Regions from separate parts of the Priestia flexa genome, predicted to be linked through region 1. Evidence: a T-box and tRNA genes for the amino acid it is inferred to sense, from the RefSeq annotation. Region 1 holds a T-box; the other holds one or more tRNA genes.
What was found. The T-box of region 1 lies ahead of tyrS (tyrosine--tRNA ligase). A T-box ahead of a tRNA ligase gene usually reads a tRNA of that ligase, here a tRNA-Tyr.
Positions count from the first base shown of each region.

Region 2: it has a tRNA-Tyr gene. The T-box ahead of tyrS (tyrosine--tRNA ligase) is inferred to sense a tRNA for this amino acid. The anticodon was not compared.

Region 1 is NZ_CP090431.1:2,224,250-2,227,492, reverse strand. It holds gene LZP85_RS11565 (iron-containing alcohol dehydrogenase) at 1-190, shown strand, start outside; gene LZP85_RS11560 (LysR family transcriptional regulator) at 234-1,097, shown strand; gene LZP85_RS11555 (MarR family transcriptional regulator) at 1,231-1,737, shown strand; T-box leader at 1,732-1,947, shown strand; gene tyrS (tyrosine--tRNA ligase) at 1,988-3,232, shown strand.
Region 2 is NZ_CP090431.1:253,431-256,673, forward strand. It holds rRNA gene LZP85_RS01300 (23S ribosomal RNA) at 1-205, shown strand, start outside; rRNA gene rrf (5S ribosomal RNA) at 425-540, shown strand; tRNA gene LZP85_RS01310 (tRNA-Asn) at 551-625, shown strand; tRNA gene LZP85_RS01315 (tRNA-Ser) at 629-720, shown strand; tRNA gene LZP85_RS01320 (tRNA-Glu) at 735-809, shown strand; tRNA gene LZP85_RS01325 (tRNA-Val) at 828-903, shown strand; tRNA gene LZP85_RS01330 (tRNA-Met) at 920-996, shown strand; tRNA gene LZP85_RS01335 (tRNA-Asp) at 1,001-1,076, shown strand; tRNA gene LZP85_RS01340 (tRNA-Phe) at 1,086-1,161, shown strand; tRNA gene LZP85_RS01345 (tRNA-Thr) at 1,176-1,251, shown strand; tRNA gene LZP85_RS01350 (tRNA-Tyr) at 1,261-1,344, shown strand; tRNA gene LZP85_RS01355 (tRNA-Trp) at 1,351-1,424, shown strand; tRNA gene LZP85_RS01360 (tRNA-His) at 1,434-1,509, shown strand; tRNA gene LZP85_RS01365 (tRNA-Gln) at 1,517-1,591, shown strand; tRNA gene LZP85_RS01370 (tRNA-Gly) at 1,600-1,674, shown strand; tRNA gene LZP85_RS01375 (tRNA-Cys) at 1,690-1,763, shown strand; tRNA gene LZP85_RS01380 (tRNA-Leu) at 1,782-1,870, shown strand; tRNA gene LZP85_RS01385 (tRNA-Leu) at 1,899-1,980, shown strand; gene LZP85_RS01390 (fructose-bisphosphatase class III) at 2,238-3,243, shown strand, end outside.

The DNA of each region.
Region 1 (3,243 bases):
TGAAACGATTGCTGCTTTACGTACTTTCTGGACGTCAATTGGAGCACCTTCTACGCTAGCTGACTACAACATTAACGATGAAAAATTAGATTTAATGGCGGATCGTTCAATGGTTCGTGGTGAAACACTAGGAAGCTATGTTCCACTTCATAAAGAAGATGTAAAAGACATCTTACGTCGCTCTCTTTAAAGGAACGTATTTACTAAAGGTAAATAGGCTCGGAGGATAGAACATGATTGATTTTGAATGGTATCGCAGTTTTATTAGCATATATAAACATCGTTCGGTATCTGCTGCTGCCAAAGCACGTATTTTAACACAGCCTGCGATGAGTCAGCATCTAGCTGCTTTGGAAGCCGAAGTAGGGGAGCCTCTTTTTATTCGAGCACCACGTAAAATGATTCCAACGGATAAGGGAAAAGAACTTTATACAAAAGTTGTTCCTTTAATTGAAAGTCTAGAGAAAGCGTCTCTTGAACTCAAACATGAGTCTTCTTCGTTAGCCCCGATTATACGAATCGGGTCACCCGTTGAATATTTTACAAAAGGGGCTCTTCATAAAATTAAAGATGTGAATCTACGCTTCACCGTTCAGTTTGGAGTTGCACAGCTATTATTAGAAAAGCTTGAACGAGACGAAGTAGATTTTATTATTACAACTCAAAAACTTCAGCAAGCTGGAATTGATTGCGTGAAAATTGAAGATGAAACGTTTGTGATTGCCGCTCCAGCTCAACTTGAAGAGCCGAGCTTACAGCAAGATGAGCTGGAAGCGTGGTTGAAAAAACAAAAGTGGCTCACGTATGGGTTGGAGCTACCGATTATTAGAAGGTATTGGCGCGAGCATTTTAAAAAGCGTCCTGATATTCAAGCAGCCCACGTTGTTCCAGATTTAAGAGCCATATTAGAAGCAATTGAACAAGGCATGGGGATAAGCGTCTTACCAACGTATTTAGTTCAAGATTCAATCGCACAAAATCGCTCTAAAGTATTGTTTTCAACACTGCACGTCTCCAATACAATTTATGCTGCTTATAAATCGGATCATAAAAGTCACCCTGCGTTTCAAGAGATACTTTTAAAATTACAGAAATAGCATGAAGTCGCGTTTAGGCTTCATGCTTTTTTTATATAGAGCTTGCTTTTTAGGTTAAAGTATAGTTTAATTACACTTATATAAATTAATCATTAGGTAGCTAATGATTCTGAAAATTCAAGGTAAGGTGCGAATGGATAAGAAAAATAAACATCAAATAGAAGAGGTAGATCGTTTAAAGGTTTTATCTGAAAGCCTAGGAGAAGACGTTGATTTACACGCAGTAGCAGTTGCTACCAATCTCTACAGAGCAGCTCAATCTTTGCGCATTGTGATGGAACGTGACGTACTATCAGCTCATAAACTATCGTGGACTGCATTTTCATTACTATATGATGTGTGGGTATGGGGGCAAAGGGAAACAAAAGAGTTAGCTGTTTCTTCAGGCGTTACGACGGCAACAATTAGTACCATAACGAATACATTAGAGCGCAAAGGCCTATGTAAGCGCAGTGCTGACCCAAGAGATAGACGTCGTGTTAGCATTAGCCTAACAGAAAAAGGTGAACAAGTAATTAAAGAGCTGTATCCAAAATTTCATCAAGGTGAAAAGAAGCTTGTTCATTCAATGGAAGTAAGTGAGCAAGAACGGTTAGCTGAGCAGCTTCGCTATATGATTCAAAATATTAATAACGTATAGGCATTGAGAGGATCTTAGTAGTTTTTATCTCCCTATTTTTCAGAGAGCCAGTGGACGGTGTGAACTGGTATATAGATAAAAGTGAATTACATTCCTTGAGCTTTCTTTGTGTAGCAGCAAAGAGCGGTGAGTAGCCGTTAAAAAATGAAGTGGAAGAGAACATCTCTCTTCAACAAGGGTGGTAACGCGTGTAAGAACCACGTCCCTTATTTAGGGGCGTGGTTTTTATTATTTTTAAGGAGGAAGTAAAATGGAAAACTTTTTAGCACAAGCAACAGAAAATCAAAAAGCAGAGATTGAGAGGCAATACAAATTATATAGTTTTGGAACTCAGGAAATCATTCCTGCGGATGAACTGAAGCAAAAAGTAGCAAAGGCCGTTTTAACAGGTGCACCGCTGAAAATTAAGCTAGGATTGGACCCTTCAGCTCCTGATGTTCATTTAGGGCATACAGTCGTATTAAATAAGCTTCGTCAATTTCAAGAAAATGGGCATGTTATTCAGCTTTTAATCGGTGATTTCACAGGTAAAATTGGTGATCCAACGGGTAAGTCTATTGCGAGAAAACAATTAACGGATGAGGAAGTCAAGCATAATGCCAAAACGTACTTTGAACAATTCGGAAAAGTGCTAGATATGAACAAAGTAGAACTTCACTATAATTCCTTTTGGTTATCAAAGCTTAATTTTGAAGACGTCATTAATTTAGCAGGGAAAATTACCGTATCACGCTTACTAGAACGAGATGACTTTGAAAAGCGTTTAGGAGAAGGAAAGCCAGTTTCTCTTCACGAATTTTTCTATCCACTTATGCAAGGGTATGATTCTGTAGAATTAGAATGTGATATTGAACTTGGTGGAACAGATCAGCACTTTAATATTTTAATGGGACGTCACTTTCAAGAGAAGTATGGAAAAGAAAAGCAAGTAGCCATGCTTATGCCTTTATTAGAAGGGTTAGATGGAGTAGAAAAGATGTCTAAGTCCAAAAAGAACTACATCGGTATTGATGAAGAGCCTTGGAACATGTATGGAAAAGCAATGTCAATTCCAGATGAACTCATGATAAAGTACTACAAGCTTGCTACGTATGTACCTTTAGAAGAAATTGAAGAGATGGAACGAGGTTTAACAATGAACACGAAACATCCTCGAGATCTAAAGATGCAGCTTGGTAAAACAATTGTACGAATGTACCATGGTGAAAAAGCTGCACAAGAAGCTGAGAATCATTTCAAAACGGTCTTCCAAAAAGGAGCTTTGCCAGATGATATTCCGGTGATGAAATGGGAAGGTTCAGAACAACTTCCAATCATTGAGCTATTGGTTGAGCTAGGACTTCAAACCTCTAAAAGTGAAGCCCGTCGGATGATTAAAAATGGTGGGGTAAAACTAAATCAAGAAAAAGTAACAGATGAAAACTTACAAGTAGCCATAGAAAATGACTTAATTGTTCAAGTTGGCAAAAGAAAATTTGTTCAGCTTAAAAGATAACGGAGAAAGCT
Region 2 (3,243 bases), 2.0 Mb from region 1:
TTGTCTTGCCAAAGGCATCGCTGGGTAGCTATGTGTGGACGGGATAAGTGCTGAAAGCATCTAAGCATGAAGCCCCCCTCAAGATGAGATTTCCCATAGCGCAAGCTAGTAAGATCCCTGAAAGATGATCAGGTTGATAGGTCAGAGGTGGAAGCACGGCGACGTGTGTAGCTGACTGATACTAATCGATCGAGGACTTAACCAAATTAGAAAAGCGAAGGCGACTGTTGAATTGTGAAAGGCGTTGGAGCTTCTGATAGGGGAAACCGCTCTTTGGTTTCAATAACAGAAGTGAAACGACCGAACAATTAGGAGCTGTAGCTAGACAGTAAACTTAGTACTCAGCGAAAAATGTTATCTAGTTTTGAGAGAACAAGATAAAAAAGTCTTGCTTTTTTTCAAAGAAGTTGTATAATATAATATGTCTGGTGGCGATAGCAGAGAGGTCACACCCGTTCCCATGCCGAACACGGAAGTTAAGTTCTCTAGCGCCGATGGTAGTTGGGACTTTGTCCCTGTGAGAGTAGGACGTTGCCAGGCTTTATAAGATTCCACAGTAGCTCAGTGGTAGAGCAATCGGCTGTTAACCGATCGGTCGTAGGTTCGAGTCCTACCTGTGGAGCCATTTGGAGAGCTGTCCGAGTGGCCGAAGGAGCACGATTGGAAATCGTGTAGGCGGTTAACGCTGTCTCAAGGGTTCAAATCCCTTGCTCTCCGCCATTTATTTCTTAAATGGCCCGTTGGTCAAGTGGTTAAGACACCGCCCTTTCACGGCGGTAACACGGGTTCGAATCCCGTACGGGTCACCATAATTCTTATACATAGTTGGAGGATTAGCTCAGCTGGGAGAGCACCTGCCTTACAAGCAGGGGGTCGGCGGTTCGATCCCGTCATCCTCCACCATTTATGTTCTTATCATCGCGGGGTGGAGCAGTCTGGTAGCTCGTCGGGCTCATAACCCGAAGGTCGCAGGTTCAAATCCTGTCCCCGCAACCAAAGTGGTCCCGTGGTGTAGCGGTTAACATGCCTGCCTGTCACGCAGGAGATCGCGGGTTCGATTCCCGTCGGGACCGCCATTATAAGAAGGCTCGGTAGCTCAGTTGGTAGAGCAAAGGACTGAAAATCCTTGTGTCGGCGGTTCGATTCCGTCCCGAGCCACCATCTTATGAAAACACGCCGGTGTAGCTCAACTGGTAGAGCAACTGACTTGTAATCAGTAGGTTGGGGGTTCAAGTCCTCTTGCCGGCACCATGTTTTTCTGGAGGGGTAGCGAAGTGGCTAAACGCGGCGGACTGTAAATCCGCTCCTTCGGGTTCGGCAGTTCGAATCTGCCCCCCTCCACCATCTTATAGGGGTATAGTTTAAAGGTAGAACTACGGTCTCCAAAACCGTCAGTGTGGGTTCGATTCCTACTACCCCTGCCAATTAATACGGCGATTGTGGCGAAGTGGTTAACGCATCGGATTGTGGTTCCGACATTCGTGGGTTCGATTCCCATCAGTCGCCCCATTTTTATTGGGCTATAGCCAAGCGGTAAGGCAACGGACTTTGACTCCGTCATGCGTTGGTTCGAATCCAGCTAGCCCAGCCATACAATATGCGGAAGTAGTTCAGTGGTAGAACACCACCTTGCCAAGGTGGGGGTCGCGAGTTCGAACCTCGTCTTCCGCTCCATATTTTGAATAAAGTGGCGGCATAGCCAAGTGGTAAGGCAGAGGTCTGCAAAACCTTTATCACCGGTTCAAATCCGGTTGCCGCCTCCATTATTCACAATAAGTCCTGCCGGGGTGGTGGAATTGGCAGACACACAGGACTTAAAATCCTGCGGTAGGTGACTACCGTGCCGGTTCAAGTCCGGCCCTCGGCACCATTTATATTATTTCTGCCTTTTTTATTTTGCCAGTGTGGCGGAATTGGCAGACGCGCACGACTCAAAATCGTGTTCCTTCGGGAGTGTCGGTTCGACCCCGACCACTGGTATTAGTTTTACATAAAAGAACGTAATGTTAAGACTTCAACAAAGATGTTGAGGTCTTTTTTGTGTTTAGTCTTTTCAAAGCAACTGATTAAGTTTGAATTAAATAAAAATTGTAAATTAGTTAACAAAATGTAATTGATCTCTCTAGAAGTCGAGTGTGAAGAGGTGTACAATAAGTACTAAAGATGAAAGACTCACGCAGTAAGCTTCTTAGTTCACTGCTGAGGTGATAAGTTAGTTTGAAAGGGGATACATAGTTTTGAACGTAAATTATTTAGATCTACTGGCTAAGAAGTATGACACAGAAGAGAAAGTGGTAACGGAAATTATTAACTTAGAAGCAATTCTAAATTTGCCAAAAGGAACAGAACACTTTGTAAGTGATTTACACGGCGAGTATCAGGCCTTTCAACACGTATTACGAAATGGGTCGGGAAACGTAAAAGAAAAGATTAAAGATCTATTTAAGGATACATTATCTCAACAAGAAATTAATGAATTTGCGACGCTTGTTTATTATCCAGAAGAGAAGCTGAAGATTATTAAAGCAAACTTTACTCGCAAACAAGAACTACGTGATTGGTATACGACAATGATTAATCGCATGCTTGATTTAGTTTTGTATGCATCATCGAAGTATACACGTTCAAAGGTGCGTAAAGCACTCCCTGAGCAGTTTGCTTATATTATTGAAGAGCTTTTATATAAGACAGATGAATTTACAAATAAAGAGCATTACTATCATAAAATTGTGCAGCAAATCATTTCATTAGGACAAGCTGATAAACTTATATCAGGACTGGCTTATACCATTCAGCGGTTGGTTGTCGATCATTTGCATGTCGTTGGAGATATTTATGATCGTGGTCCAGAACCTGATAAAATCATGGAAACTCTTATTAACTATCATTCCGTCGATATTCAGTGGGGAAACCATGACGTTCTTTGGATTGGAGCTTTTGCAGGTTCGAAAGTATGCTTAGCTAATATTGTTCGTATTTGTGCACGTTATAATAACTTAAATATTATTGAAGATGCGTATGGTATTAACTTACGACCACTTCTAAACCTAGCAGAAAAATATTATGATGATAATCCTGCATTCCGTCCAAAAGAAAATGTAGGTTCGCAACTATCTGAGCATGAACGTTTACAGATTACAAAAATTCATCAAGCTATTGCGATGATTCAGTTTAAGCTTGAAATGCCAATTATTAAAAGACGTCCGTATTTCAATATGTCAGAACGACTTTTGCTTGAGAAAG